DNA from 2 places in the Streptomyces sp. NPDC054956 genome. Region 2 is predicted to be linked to the other one. Evidence: riboswitches for the same ligand, from Rfam matches in the RefSeq annotation. Region 2 holds a riboswitch; the other holds the start of a gene.
The links. Region 2 has a riboswitch for cobalamin ahead of metE (5-methyltetrahydropteroyltriglutamate--homocysteine S-methyltransferase). Riboswitches for the same ligand answer to the same signal wherever they lie in the genome.

Region 1 (7,659 bases), on a different contig from region 2:
CCGTCCGCGCGTGACTCCGTCACGTCCTGGGCGCCGGAACGGGTGCCGGGGCGGGCTCGGGCGCCGGGGCGGGGTCGGGGTCCTCGGCGGGCGCCGGAGCGGGCGCGGGCTCGGGGTGGACGGCGACCTGGCCGGGCTGCCTGCTCCAGTTCTCGAAGAGCTCGAAGAGGTGCTCGGTGCGGGAATTGCGCCCGTAGTACCGGTACTCCAGGGACTTGTCGGCCAGCCGCCCGGTCCGCAGGTCCCAGGACGGGAAGGTGATCAGGAGGTGGGAACGGCCGATGGTCAGGCCCAGCAGGAAGGGGAAGGAGGGGTAGTGCCAGATCTCCAGACCGGCCTTCCCCTCGCAGAGGGACTTCAGCCGGTCCACCGTCTCGGCCTCCTCCCGCTCCCAGTGCGCGGGGAACTGGCTGCCGTCGGTCAGCGAGAAGTCGATCGTCCGCATCACGATGTTCAGCCTGTCCGGATTCTGCCGGACGAGGTCCCTGAGGAGCGCGGTGGTGAAGGTGCCGCCGGTGAAGGCGAGGATCTCGATGTCGATGGGGCCGCGCTGCGAGGGTTCCTTCGCGACGATCTCGCGGATGAAGTCGACCGTGCCGCTGACGTCGTCGGGGAACTTGATGCCGGCCTCGGTCGCGCCGATGCTGTTCTGCACCACGCGGGCCAGCCGGTCCTCGTTGCGCTGGCCGATGGGGCCGAGTACGAGGTACAGCGCCGGGAAGACGACGAGCGCCGTGATGACGTTGGGCAGGCAGGCCCGGACGAACTCGATGCCCGCGCCGGACCGTTCCGGGGGCGGGAGCAGGAAGTAGATGACGCTGAGCGCGGCCAGCGTGACGACCGCGAGCACCAGCTTGAGCCACTCGATCGCCGATTCGTTCCCCTGGTCCTGCTGCCCCCGCATGGCCCCGCCCCGTCCGGAAGTCCCCGTGTGTCCGTGTCCCCTTGGGCGCAAGACTAACCACCCGTCAGGCCGACGCGGGAGGGTGTCGTAGCGCGGGATGCTTGTCCGATTGTTCTAGGTTTGCGCTATCAGTACACATTTCGGCGTTCCGGGAGGGACACTCATGGCGATCGACCTCGACAAGGTGCTGGACAAGGCGTGGGCCGACAAGCCGCTCGCGGAGGTGCTCGCGGCGCCGGTGGCCGCGCTCAAGGGCGTCACCGACAAGGACGGCGAGCTGCTGCAGCAGGCCTTCGGCGTGAAGACCGTCGCCGACTTCGGCCAGCTGAAGTACGCCCGCTGGGCGCAGGGCCTCGTCGCGCTGGGCCAGACCACCAAGGCGTAGTCCGCCGACCGGCGCCCCCGGCCGCCCGGCCGGGGCCCCGGTTACCCGGCGGGCCTCAGGTCCCCGCCGGGGTGCGCCGCGCGCCAGGCGGCCATGGACACGTCCCAGTCGTCGCCCGTCAGGGCGGTGAGCGACGCGGGGAAGAGGCCGTCCTCCTCCTTGGCGATGTGGTGGTGGAGCTCCTCCACGGCGCTCCGCAGGGCCGCGACGTCGGCCGCGTCCGCCAGGTCCGCGCGGGAGAGGAAGGCCGCCAGCTCGCGGTGCTCCCCGACCAGGGCCGCGATGTACCCCGCGTACTCCGGGTCCTGTCCCATGACCTCGAACAGGCCGTCCTCCTCACCCTTCCAGTGGGCGAGGAGGACGGCCGTCATGTCCGACACGAGGGCGCGTGCCCCCGGGAGGTCCCCGGAGTCCAGGGCGCGCAGGGCGTCGCCCGCCGCGTCCGTCACCGCCTCGTGCTCGGCGATGAACTCCTTGATCAGAGGGATCTCACGGCATCCGCAGTAATGGCACATACGGCCCAGTCTGAACCGGACCCGGTCGTATCAGTCGCTTTCGGCTTCGAGGTTGCCCTCCGTGTCCAGGTACACCTGGCGCAGCGACTCCAGCACCTGCGGGTCCGGCTTCTCCCACATGCCGCGGGACTCGGCCTCCAGCAGCCGCTCCGCGATCCCGTGCAGGGCCCAGGGGTTGGCCTCCTCCAGGAAGGCGCGGTTCTCCGGGTCCAGGACGTACGTCTCGGTCAGCTTGTCGTACATCCAGTCCGCGACCACGCCCGTCGTGGCGTCGTAGCCGAAGAGGTAGTCGACCGTGGCGGCCAGCTCGAACGCACCCTTGTAACCGTGGCGGCGCATCGCCTCGATCCACTTGGGGTTGACCACGCGGGCGCGGAAGACGCGGGAGGTCTCCTCCACCAGCGTGCGCGTCTTGACCGTCTCCGGGCGGGTCGAGTCGCCGATGTACGCCTCGGGGGCCGTACCGCGCAGCGCGCGGACGGTGGCCACCATGCCGCCGTGGTACTGGAAGTAGTCGTCCGAGTCGGCGATGTCGTGCTCGCGGGTGTCCGTGTTCTTCGCCGCGACCGTGATCCGCTTGTAGGCGGTCTCCATCTCGTCGCGCGCCGGGCGCCCTTCGAGACCGCGGCCGTACGCGTACCCGCCCCACACCGTGTAGACCTCCGCGAGGTCGGCGTCGGTGCGCCAGTCGCGGGAGTCGATCAGTTGCAGGATGCCCGCGCCGTACGTGCCCGGGCGCGAGCCGAAGATACGGGTCGTGGCCCGCCGCTCGTCACCGTGCACGGCCAGGTCCGCCTGCGCGTGGGCCCGTACGAAGTTGTCCTCCGCGGGCTCCTCCAGCGAGGCCGCCAGCCGGACCGCGTCGTCCAGCAGGCCGATGACGTGCGGGAACGCGTCGCGGAAGAAGCCCGAGATGCGCAGGGTCACGTCGATGCGCGGGCGGCCCAGCTCGGCGAGCGGGATCGGCTCCAGGCCGGTGACGCGGCGCGAGGCCTCGTCCCAGACCGGACGGATGCCCAGCAGCGCCATGGCCTCGGCCACGTCGTCGCCGGAGGTGCGCATCGCGCTCGTGCCCCACAGGGACAGGCCCACGGAGGCGGGCCATTCGCCGTTGTCCGTGCGGTAGCGGGTCAGCAGCGAGTCGGCCAGCGCCTGGCCGGTCTCCCACGCGAGGCGGGAGGGGACGGCCTTCGGGTCGACGGAGTAGAAGTTGCGGCCGGTCGGCAGCACGTTGACCAGACCGCGCAGCGGGGAGCCGGACGGGCCCGCCGGGACGAAGTTGCCGTCGAGCGCGCTGACGACGTGGGCGATCTCGTCGGTGGTGGCGGCCAGGCGCGGGACGACCTCGCGGGCCGCGAAGTCCAGTACGGCCGACACGTCCGCCGAGAAGCCGGCGGCGACCGAAGCCACCGCCTCCGGGGCCCAGTTCGCGTCCTCCATCGCCTGGACCAGCGCGCGGGCCGTCTCCTCCGCCTCGTCGGCGGTGGTACGGGTGGCCGCGGACTCGTCCAGCCCGAGCGCCTCGCGCAGACCCGGGAGCGCGGTCGTACCGCCCCAGATCTGGCGGGCGCGCAGGATCGCCAGGACCAGGTTGACGCGCGAGTCGCCGGTCGGGGCGCCGCCCAGGACGTGCAGACCGTCGCGGATCTGGGCGTCCTTGATCTCGCAGAGCCAGCCGTCGACGTGCAGCAGGAAGTCGTCGAAGCCGTCGTCGTCGGGGCGCTGCTCCAGACCCAGGTCGTGGTCGAGCTTCGCCGCCTGGATCAGCGTCCAGATCTGCGCGCGGATCGCCGGCAGCTTCGCCGGGTCCATCGCCGAGATCTGGGCGTACTCGTCCAGGTGCTGCTCCAGGCGCGCGATGTCGCCGTACGACTCCGCGCGCGCCATCGGCGGCACCAGGTGGTCGACCAGGGTGGCGTGCACGCGGCGCTTGGCCTGCGTGCCCTCGCCCGGGTCGTTCACCAGGAACGGGTAGATCAGGGGGAGGTCGCCGAGCGCGGCGTCGGGGGCACAGGCCGCCGACAGGCCGGCGTTCTTGCCCGGCAGCCACTCCAGGTTGCCGTGCTTGCCCAGGTGGATCATCGCGTCGGCGCCGAAACCGCCGTCCTCCGCGCGGGCCTGGATCCAGCGGTACGCGGCCAGGTAGTGGTGCGAGGGCGGCAGGTCCGGGTCGTGGTAGATCGCGATCGGGTTCTCGCCGAAGCCGCGCGGCGGCTGGATGAGGATGAGCAGATTGCCGCGGCGCAGGGCCGCGAGGACGATGTCGCCCTCCGGGTTGGCCGAGCGGTCCACGAACATGTTGCCCGGGGCCTCGCCCCAGTGCTGCTCCACGCTTTCGCGCAGCTCGGCCGGGAGCTCGGCGAACCAGCGCTTGTAGTCGGCCGCCGGGATGCGGACCGGGTTGCGGGCCAGCTGCTCCTCGGTGAGCCAGTCCTGGTCGTGGCCGCCGGCCTCGATCAGGGCGCGGATCAGCTCGTCGCCGTCGCCGGACACCAGGCCCGGGACGTCCTCGACGGGGCCGAAGTCGTAGCCGCCCGCGATCAGCGTGCGCAGCAGCTCCACGGCACTGGCCGGGGTGTCGAGACCGACCGCGTTGCCGATGCGGGAGTGCTTGGTCGGGTACGCGGAGAGGACCAGCGCGATCTTCTTGTCGCGGCGCTCGATGTGGCGCAGCCGGGCGTGGCGCACGGCGATGCCGGCCACGCGGGCGGCCCGCTCGGGGTCGGCGACGTAGGCGGGCAGCCCGTCCTCGTCCAGCTCCTTGAAGGAGAACGGGACGGTGATCAGCCGGCCGTCGAACTCCGGGACGGCGACCTGGGTGGCGGCGTCGAGCGGGGACAGGCCCTCGTCGTTCTCCTCCCAGGCGCTGCGCGAACCCGTCAGGCACAGGGCCTGCAGGATCGGCACGCCGAGGCCCGCGAGCGCGCCCGCGTCCCAGGACTCGTCGTCACCGCCGGCGGAGGCGGTGGCGGGCTTGGTGCCGCCGGCGGCCAGGACGGTGGTGACGACCGCGTCCGCGGACTCCAGCTCGGCGATCAGCTCCGGCTCGGGGGTGCGCAGGGAGGAGACGTACAGGGGGAGCGCCTGCGCGCCGTGGGCCTCGATCGCCTCGCACAGGGAATGCACGAAGGCGGTGTTGCCGCTCATCTGGTGCGCGCGGTAGTAGAGCACGGCGATCCGGGGACCCGTCGTACTACCGGGCGTGCGCTCCAGGGGGCCCCAGGTGGGGGAGGCCGCCGGGGGCTCGAAACCGTGGCCGGTCAGCAGCACCGTGTCGGAGAGGAAGCGCGCCAGCTGGTCCAGGTTGGCCGGGCCGCCGTGGGCGAGGTAGCCGTGGGCCTCGGCGGCGATGCCGATCGGCACGGTCGAGGCTTCCATCAGCTGCGCGTCGGGGGCCTGTTCGCCGGTCAGGACGACGACCGGACGGGTCTGGCCAGGGGCCAGGAGCAGGTCGAGGCCGTCCTGCCAGGCGCGCAAGCCCCCGAGGAGGCGTACGACGACCAGGTCGGCGCCTTCGAGGAGACCGGGGAGGTCGTCCAGGGGGAGGCGGGAGGGGTTCGCGAACCGGTACGGGACGGGGCCGTCCGCCGTGTTCGCGGCGCGAGCGCTGAGCAGATCGGTGTCGGACGTCGACAGCAGCAGGATCATGCGGCGGCAGGCCTTCCTCGGGGTTTCCGCGCCCCGGGCAGTGAGGACAGCGGGAGTTCCTGACTCATCCGGGGCCGGGGCCGCGGATTCACAGTGGCGGGACCGCGCCGGATTCGCACCGGGCTTCCTCCCATGTCGCCGTCCTCGGCGATGGCGGGCCTGTTGGCCGCCGAGGCCATCCTAGGTGCCGGGAGCCGTGGCCGGGAGCCGGGGTCGCGGGGCCGGGTGTGGCCGGTTCGGGGTGGTGATCGACACAGGGGGTGGGCGGAGAATCGTGGGTATGCTCGCCGCCATGCCCACGCCCCCTTCCGCCGTAGCGCGGGACGAACCCGTCATACGGGAACGCGGCGACGCCTGCCCAGGCGCGCTGCGCCTGCACGCCGCCGACGACGGGTACCTGGCGCGGGTCCGGATTCCGGGCGGACTGCTCGGCATTCAGCAGGCCTCCGTGCTCGGCCTCGCCGCCGACCGGTTCGGGGACGGGCACCTGGAACTCACCTCGCGCGGCAACGTCCAGCTGCGCGGGCTCGCCGACGGCTGCCAGGCCGGGCTGGCCGAACTGCTGGACGCCGCCGGGCTGCTCCCCGCGCCCGGCCACGAGCGGGTACGGAACATCGTGGCGACCCCGATGTCCGGAATCCTGAGCGCGGGACGGCCCCACGTGGTGCCCTGGGTCCTCGAACTCGACCGGATGCTCTGCGCGAGCGCGCGCGCCGCCGCGCTGTCCGGGCGGTTCCTCTTCGCCCTCGACGACGGGCGCGGCGACGTCGCCGCGCTGGGCCCCGACGTGACCGCGCTCGGCCGGACCGGCGGCCGCGCGCTGATCCGGCTCGGCGCCGCCGCCGACGCCGTGGAAGTGGCCGAGCCGGACGTGCCCGCGGCGGCACTGCTGGCCGCCGAGTACTTCCTCGACACCGCCGACACGGCCGGCACCCGCGCCTGGCGGGTGTCCGAGCTGCCCGCCGAACACACCCTGGAAGCGGCGGAGTTCACCGTACGACTGGCTGCCGCGGGCATCGACGCCACGCACATGCCCGAGGTGGAGTGGCCGTACGCGCCGCCGCCGCGGCCGTGGGGACCCGGCACGGGCAACAAGACGCCCCTGTGCGTGCTGCCCCCGCTCGGCCGGCTGACCTCCGAACAGTGGCGGCTGCTGGTGCGCGTCGCCGACCGGGGAGGCGGCGCGCTGCGGGTCACCCCGTGGCGGAGCATCATTCTCTCCTCGGCGAGCACCCGGCGGCCGGTCAACGGCTACGCCCAACTCCTGAGCGCCGGCCTGGTGGTCGGGCCCGACGGCCCCTGGGAGTCGGTGACCGCCTGCACCGGGCGTCCCGGCTGCGCCAAGTCCCTCGCGGACGTACGCGCCGACGCGCGGGCCCTCGTGGAGGAGGCGCGCGGGGAGCTGCCCGTGCACTGGTCCGGCTGCGAACGGCGGTGCGGGCATCCGCGGGGCACCGCCTGGGTCGACCTCGTCGCCACCCCCGACGGGTACCGGCTCGACGGGCACCCGGTGCCACGGAACGAACTTGCAGGGGCTGTCGCCGAAGCGCGCAGCCGACCCCCAGTGTCCGAAGACGCAGTGAAGAAATGAGCGAGTACACCGTGTTCGAGTACGAGAAGGACGGCGCCGAGATCTACCGCCAGTCCTTTGCCACGATCCGCGCCGAGGCGGACCTCTCCGGGCTGCCCGCCTCGGTCGCCCAGGTCGCGGTGCGCATGATTCACGCCTGCGGGATGACCGACCTGACCCGGGACCTGGGCTACTCGCCCGAGGTCGTCCTGCGGGCGCGCGCCGCCCTGGAGGCCGGCGCGCCGATCCTGTGCGACGTGCAGATGGTCGCCAGCGGGGTCACCCGCAAGCGGCTGCCCGCCGACAACCAGGTGATCTGCACCCTCTCCGACCCGGCCGTTCCGGAGCTCGCCGCGAAGATGGGCACGACGCGCAGCGCCGCCGCCCTCGAAGTCTGGCGGGACCGGGGCCTGTTGGAGGGCTCGGTGATCGCCGTCGGGAACGCGCCGACCGCGCTCTTCCGGCTGCTGGAGATGATCGAGGAGGGCGCCCCGCGCCCCGCCGCCGTCATCGGCGTCCCCGTCGGCTTCATCGGCGCCGCGGAGTCCAAGGACGCCCTCGCCGAACACCCCTCCGGGCTCGACCACTTGATCGTCCGGGGCCGGCGCGGCGGCAGCGCCATGGCCGCGGCCGCCGT
Region 2 (7,659 bases):
CGTCAAGGCGGCGCCCCTCTGGCTCCAACCGCCCTCGAGCGAGGGGCCGGTGGGCCGCTGGCGGACCTCTTGACCGCTCGGGTAGCGTCCTGGGCTGCCACATGGGGGAATCCGGTGAGAGGCCGGAGCTGACGCGCAACGGTGTGGGACGGCGGGGGCCGTCTCCGAGCCCGAATGCCCATGCGGCGAAGCACCACAGGAAGCCGTACCACGCGTTCCGGGCGGCGGCCCCCGGCGTGCCCTGCCGTGCCCGCGCACGGCCTCGCGGCGCGGGGGAGCGGCCGGCGTCCGCCGATTCCAGGAGCAGGCCATGTCCCGTACCAGCACGCCCACTTCAGGTACCTGCCGTACCGGCGCGCCCAGTTCAGTGGCGTCCCGTTCCGGCGCGCCCCGCCTCCGTGCGCCCCGCCGGCTCGCGCTCGCGGTGCCCGCCGTGCTCGGGGCCCTCGCCCTCACCGCGCTCCCCGCCTTCGCGACCTCGACCCCCGCGCAGCTCGCCACGTCCAGGGCGAACGGCGTCGCCTACCTCAAGTCGCTCCAGGCGGCGGACGGTTCGTACGCCGGCTCCGGCCTGTCCAACGAGTGGGCGTTCAGTGCCTTCGCCGCCTCCGGCACCGCCGTCGTCGACGTCGCCCCGGGCGGCGACACCACGAAGAACGCCCGCACCGTCTACCGCGACCTGCTCTCCACGGCGGGCTGGCCGTCCGCCGCCCCGGTCGTCACCGACTACGAGCGCGGCACCCTGAACGCGTACGCCGCGGGCATCGACCCGGCCCGCGTCTCCGCCTCCCGCAACCTGATCGCGAACGTCTACTCCTACTGGCAGACCGCCGAGCCGGGCTACTTCGGCCCCTCCGGAAACTTCAACGGCACCGTTTTCGCGGCCCTTTCGCTCGGCGGCGCCAAGACCCGGGCAGGCGCCAACCGCGTCCCGCAGGCGCTGACCGACTCGATGGTCGCCCGCATCCGCGCCAACCAGCACAACGACGGCGGCTGGACCTTCGGCAAGGCCGAGGGCAACCCCACCGCCCTGGCCGCCCAGGGCGACGTGGACATGACCGGTGCGGCGATGGCGGCCCTCTGCGTCTCGGGCGTCCCCGGCACCGACACCGGCGTGGTCCGGGCGAAGAACTTCCTCAGGGGCAGGCTCGCCCCGACCGGTGCCTTCAACTCCCTCTACGGGGTCAACACCAGCTCCAACGGCTGGGCCGTCGCCGGGCTCAACGCCTGCGGGATCAACCCGCAGACGGGCGATTTCCTCACGCCTTCGGGCAAGACCCCGGTCGACTTCCTGATCGCCAACCAGTACGACCCGGCGGGCGGCTTCAAGTACAAGCCGGCCGACACCGGCCCGTCCGCCTACGCCTCCATCGACGCCCTGCGCGCCGTCGCGGGAGGGGGATTCACCTCCGCGCCGCCCGTTCCGGTGACGCCCGGCGCCCCGCAGTGGGTCTCCGCCGCCTCCTTCACCGCGGGCACCGCCACCAAGCTGGCGCTCACCGTCGACGACGGCGCCGGCGGCCTGAAGGTCTGCTCGGTCGCCTTCACCCCGAGCGGTACGACCACCACCCTCGGCGAGGTCCTGAACGCGGCCGCCGCCTCGGCCACCCCGGCGGGCTGCGTCACGAGCGTGACCCCGTCGTCGGGTGGCGGCCCGATCACCGCGGTCAACGGCCGGGCCGACAGCGGCTCCGACACCTGGAAGGTCGGCGTCGACGGCTCCGCCTTCGCCGGTGCCGACCGCGACAAGGTGATCAACGTGGGCGACACCATCGCCCTGCGCCGGGGCGCCTGACACCGGCGGGTACGGGGCCGCGCGCAGGGCCCCGTACCCGCACCGTGTCCCATCTCACGGTCCGCAATGCGGTACGGGCTCGCGCGCGTTCGCGCCGGACGCCCTAGGCTTGCCGACGCAGCTGGTTCGCCCCCGTCCGCCAGACGGGTGCGTCGCAAGAGGGAACCCGGTGGGAATCCGGGACTGCCCCGCAGCGGTGAGTGGGAACGAAAGCCGTCATACGCACTGGGTCCGACGGGCCCGGGAAGCGACGGCCGGTAGGTGTCTGCCCCCGGCAGACGTGCCCGCGAGTCCGAAGACCTGCCCGTTGCCCGTGCGCGACCCGTCGCGCGCGGAAATCCCGGTGACCTCGTGGGCGGGTCGGCGACACATATCAGGCGGACGTCCCGCGCGTACCCAGTGGTACGCGCTGCCGGCGGACCGCCGGTTGCGTCACCCTTCGCGCTCTCGCCCGTCACCGGGTTCAGGGAGACACGCTCGCGAAGGAGAGTTCCGTGACCCGCACGAACACGACCACCACAGCCGCGACGGCCGCGCCGGAGACCACATCCGCGTCCGAGTCCGCATCGGCACCCGCATCCTCGCCCACGTCCTCGGTGGGACCGGCCACCGTGTACGGCTACCCCCGCCAGGGCCGCGACCGGGAGCTGAAGAAGGCCGTCGAGGGGTACTGGAAGGGCCGCGTCGGCGCCGACGCCCTGCGCCGGACCGCCCGCGAACTGCGCCGCGCCAACTGGCTGCAGCTGGCCGAGGCCGGCATCGACGAGGTGCCGACCGGCGACTTCTCGTACTACGACCACGTCCTCGACACCACCGTCATGGTCGGCGCGATCCCGCGCCGCCACCGCGCCGCCGTCCAGGCGGACGCCCTGGACGGGTACTTCGCGATGGCCCGCGGCACCCAGGACGTCGCCCCGCTGGAAATGACCAAGTGGTTCGACACCAACTACCACTACCTGGTCCCCGAACTCGGCCCCGACACCCGGTTCACGGCGAACCCCGGCAAGCAGGTGGCCGAACTCGCGGAGGCGGTCGCCCTCGGCCACACCGCACGCCCCGTACTGGTCGGACCGGTGACGTACCTGCTGCTGGCCAAACCCGCCCCCGGGGTCGCGGACGACTTCCAACCGATCACCCTGCTCGACCGGTTGCTGCCCGTGTACGCCGAGGTGCTCGCCGCGCTGCGCGCCGCGGGAGCCGAGTGGGTCCAACTGGACGAGCCCGCCCTCGTCCAGGACCGCACCCCCGCCGAGCTCAACGCCGCCGCCCGCACCTACCGCGAACTCGGAGCCCTCGACCCCCTCACCGAGCGGCCCAGGATCCTCGTCGCCTCCTACTTCGACCGGCTCGGCGACGCACTGCCCGTACTCGCCAAGTCCCCGGTCGAGGGCCTCGCCCTCGACTTCACCGGGGCCGCCGCCGCCAACCTCGCCGACCTCGCGGCCGTCGGCGGCCTGCCCGGCAAGCGGCTGGTCGCGGGCGTCGTCAACGGCCGCAACGTCTGGATCAACGACTACCGACAGTCGCTGACCACCCTCGGCACCCTCCTCGGCCTCGCCGGCCGGGTCGACGTGGCCTCCTCCTGCTCCCTGCTCCACGTCCCCCTGGACGCCGACGCCGAGCGCGACATCGACCCGCAGATCCGGCGCTGGCTGGCCTTCGCCCGCCAGAAGACCACCGAGATCACCACCCTGGCGCGCGGACTGGCCCGGGGCACCGGGGCGATCACGGCCGAACTCGCCGCCAACCGCGCCGACCTCGCCTCCCGAGCCGCCTCCGCGATCACCCACGACCCCGCCGTCCGTGCCCGCGCCGCGGCCGTCACCGACGCCGACGGACGCCGCCCCCACCCCTACGCCGACCGGGCCGCCGCCCAGCGCGCCCGGCTGATGCTGCCCCTGCTGCCCACCACGACCATCGGCTCGTTCCCGCAGACCGCCGAACTGCGCACCGCCCGCGCCGACCTGCGCTCGGGCCGCATCGACGCGGCCGAGTACGAGGAGCGCATCGAGGCGGAGATCCGCGAGGTCATCGCCTTCCAGGAGAAGACCGGAATCGACGTCCTCGTGCACGGCGAGCCCGAACGCAACGACATGGTCCAGTACTTCGCCGAGCAGCTCACCGGCTACCTCTCCACCCAGCACGGCTGGGTCCAGTCCTACGGCACCCGCTACGTGCGCCCGCCGGTCCTGGCCGGCGACGTCTCCCGTCCCGATCCGATGACGGTGCGCTGGACGACGTACGCCCAGCGGCAGACGTCCAAGCCGGTCAAGGGCATGCTCACCGGCCCGGTCACCATGCTCGCCTGGTCCTTCGTACGCGACGACCAGCCCCTCGGGGAGACGGCCCGCCAGGTCGCCCTGGCGCTCCGCGACGAGGTGAACGACCTGGAAAGGGCGGGCACTTCGGTGATCCAGGTGGACGAGCCGGCCCTGCGGGAAACCCTGCCGCTGCGCGCCGACGGCCACGCCGACTACCTGGAGTGGGCCACCGAGTCCTTCCGCCTCACCACCGGCGGGGTCCGTCCGGAAACCCAGATCCACACCCACATGTGCTACGCGGAGTTCGGCGACGTCCTGCGGGCCATCGACGACCTCGACGCCGACGTCATCAGCCTGGAGGCGGCCCGCTCCCACATGCGGGTCGCGGACGAACTCGCCTCCGCCGGCTACCCGCGCGAAGTCGGCCCCGGAGTCTGGGACATCCACTCCCCGCGCATCCCCTCCACCGCGGAAACGGCCGCCCTCCTGCGCAAGGGACTGGAAGCCATCCCCGCGGACCGCCTGTGGGTCAACCCGGACTGCGGCCTGAAAACCCGGGGCTGGCCCGAAACCCGCAGCTCCCTGGAACACCTGGTATCGGCGGCCCGCGAACTCCGCACGGAACTCCCGAAGCCCTGACCTCCACCGGGCCGGAACGAAACTCCACCCACCCGTTCCGGCCCGGTTTGTATCCTCGGCACGCCACCCGTCGATGCGGCACGTGCGAGAGGAACCACCATGACCACCGAGCTCAGCCCCGACACCCTGACCGCGCTCCTGGAGCGGGCCCGCCAGGACTACCGGGCCCTCGCGGAACGCGGGCTCGCGCTCGACCTCACCCGGGGCAAGCCGGCTCCGGAGCAGCTCGACCTCTCCCAGGACCTGCTGAGCCTGCCCGGCGGCCGGTACACCTCCGCCGACGGCACGGACGTGCGCAACTACGGCGGTCTGCAGGGGCTGCCCGAGCTCCGTGAGATCTTCGCCGGCGTGCTCCAGGTGCCGGCCGGGCAGCTCCTCGCCGCGGGGAACTCCAGCCTCGAGCTGATGCACGACTGCCTGGTGCACGCCCTGCTGGGCGTGCTGCCGGGCGCCGAGTCGCGCTGGGTGGACCAGGGGCGGATCGCCTTCCTGTGCCCGGTGCCCGGGTACGACCGGCACTTCGCGCTCTGCGAGCGGTTCGGGATCGACATGATCCCGGTTCCGATGACCGCCGAGGGCCCCGACATGGAGGCCGTGGAGCGGCTCGTCGCCGAGGACCCGGCGGTCAAGGGAATCTGGTGCGTACCGAAGTACAGCAACCCGGACGGCGCCTGCTACAGCGACGCCGTCGTGGCGCGGCTCGCCTCGATGAGCACCGCGGCCCCGGACTTCCGGATCTTCTGGGACAACGCGTACGCCGCCCACCACCTCACCGACGAGCCCACCGAGATCGCCGACCTGCTCGCCGCCTGCGCCGAGGCCGCCAACCCGGACCGGGCGTTCGTGTTCGGGTCCACCTCGAAGATCACCGCGGCGGGCGCCGGCGTCGCCTTCTTCGGCGCCTCGCCGGCGAACCTCCAGTGGCTGCTCGCCAACAGCTCCAAGCGGTCGATCGGACCCGACAAGGTCAACCAGCTGCGGCACGCCCTGTTCCTGCGCGACGAGGACGGGGTCAGGGCCCAGATGGAACGCCAGCGCGCCCTGCTCCAGCCCAAGTTCGAGGCGGTGGCGCGCATCCTGGACGCGGAGCTCGGCGAGACCGGACTCGCGACCTGGACCTCGCCGAAGGGCGGGTACTTCGTGGCCCTCCAGGTCCCGGACGGCTGCGCCAAGGAGGTCGTACGCCGCGCCGCGGCCGCGGGCATCGTCCTGACCCCGGCCGGCGCCACGCACCCGCACGGCGACGACCCCCGCGACGCCCTCATCCGCATCGCCCCCAGCTACCCGACCCTCGCGGACCTGGAACAGGCGATCGAGGGCCTCACCATCTGCGTCCGCCTCGCCGGCTACGAGCAGCAGTCCGCCTAGAACGCCCCCGCCCCCCATTGTCAGTGGCTACCGCTAGCGTCCATCCCACACGGATTCGAGGGGGGGAGGGCACTCGTGGGAGCCAAGACGGGCCTGCTGGCCTACGCGGACGGGGACATCCCGGCTGCCCTGCGCCGGGCGACGGCGGCCGGCGCCGGGGAGACGGAGGAACTGGTCGGGCGGCTGTATCCAGGCTGGGGCACGCAGCCCGCGGAGGGCGAGAGCCTGGGCGAGGGCACCTACCCCGCCGACGGGCTCACCTACGCCGCGAGCTTCCCGGGCGTGGACATCGTCTGTGACCGGCGCCTGATGACCGTCCGTCCGTCGCGGCTGCCCGCGCACCTGGTCGTGGCGGGTGCCGGACGCAGGATGGTCCTGCACGCCATGCACAGCGTGGTGGACGCGCTGACCTTCGCGGTCTGGGAGGACGGTCGGCTCGTCCGCTCGCTGAGCCTGTCGCCCGACAGCGGAGTCGTCGAGGACATCGGTGAACCGTACGCCTTCGAGGCCCCGTACTGGGCCGGTGAACACCCGGTGGAGAGGGACCCGGACTGGGAGGACGAGACGCCGTATCCGCTGCCCTTCCACCCGCTCGAACTGGGCGAGGCCGCGCTGCGGGGGTTCTTCGGGTTCGCCCTCGAAGGGTGGCCGGTGCTCGAAGGCGTCGATCCGGATGCCGTGCGGCTCCACGGCTTCCGCCTCACGGAGCCGGACGGCCCCGGCCTCGTGCGGCGGCAGGCCGTCCTGGAAGCGGCGGTTCGGCGCGCTCGCGGTACGACGTACCAGTCCACTCCCCGCCGGCCCGTGCCCGGGGCGGCCCTTTCGGATCCCGACGGGCCGAAGGGGGCCCCATGAGCCGGCTTCGGTGGCCCGTCGCGGGTCGGGTGGGATCAACTTCTCGTGTGCTGCTGGAGGGTGGCGGCCAGGAGGTGGGCGTCGAGCAGGGAGACGTCTGCCGTTCTGTCCGCGCGAGCGTAGCCGGCCAGCATGCGCTTGGTCAGGACGAGCGCTTCGGGCGAGCGTCTGACCAGGGGCCTGGTCCAGGAGTCGACGACCTTGTCCAGCTCCTCCACGGGGGCGGTCCGGTGGAGCAGGCCGATGCGGTGGGCCGTGTCGGCGTCGAAGACGTCGCAGGTGAGCATGAGCTCGCGGATCCTGGAGGCGCCGACCTCGGACACCAGGCGGCCCATCGCCCCGCCCCAGGCCGGCGGCAGCCCTATGCCCACCTCCGGCATGCGGAAGCGGCTGGTGTCGGCTCCGGCGCGCAGGTCGCAGAAGGAGGCGAGGGCCAGACCCGCGCCGATGACCCGTCCGTGCAGCCGGGCGATGGTGACGGCGTGGGTGTTCTCCAGGGCCTGGCACAGGCGGTGCGCCTTGTCGGCGATGCGCCGCAGGGCCACTCCGGACGGATCGGCGGCCAATGCCTCCTGGTACTCGTTGCGGTCGGCACCGAGGCAGAAGTCCGGACCCAGCGACGACAGCGTCAGGATCCGGACGTCGGGTCTCTCGTGGAGTTCGTCGAGCAGGGCGATGAGGTCGTCGAGGACCGCGGTGTCCAGCGTGTCGTCCTGACCCCAGGGGTTGAGGCGGACGTGG

Region 1: another riboswitch for cobalamin. It lies ahead of cobN (cobaltochelatase subunit CobN); the one in region 2 lies ahead of metE (5-methyltetrahydropteroyltriglutamate--homocysteine S-methyltransferase).

Annotation. Positions count from the first base shown of each region.
Region 1 is NZ_JBSGXB010000027.1:12,322-19,980, forward strand. Features, by position in the region: gene ACWGDE_RS08000 (hypothetical protein) at 20-904, opposite strand; gene ACWGDE_RS08005 (hypothetical protein) at 1,068-1,289, shown strand; gene ACWGDE_RS08010 (hemerythrin domain-containing protein) at 1,331-1,804, opposite strand; gene cobN (cobaltochelatase subunit CobN) at 1,835-5,452, opposite strand; cobalamin riboswitch at 5,493-5,617, opposite strand; gene ACWGDE_RS08020 (cobalamin biosynthesis protein CobG) at 5,745-7,043, shown strand; gene ACWGDE_RS08025 (precorrin-8X methylmutase) at 7,055-7,659, shown strand, end outside.
Region 2 is NZ_JBSGXB010000115.1:6,208-13,866, forward strand. Features, by position in the region: gene ACWGDE_RS19460 (hypothetical protein) at 311-1,795, shown strand; cobalamin riboswitch at 1,901-2,117, shown strand; gene metE (5-methyltetrahydropteroyltriglutamate--homocysteine S-methyltransferase) at 2,392-4,695, shown strand; gene ACWGDE_RS19470 (aminotransferase class I/II-fold pyridoxal phosphate-dependent enzyme) at 4,795-6,063, shown strand; gene ACWGDE_RS19475 (DUF6928 family protein) at 6,139-6,918, shown strand; gene ACWGDE_RS19480 (enoyl-CoA hydratase/isomerase family protein) at 6,954-7,659, opposite strand, start outside.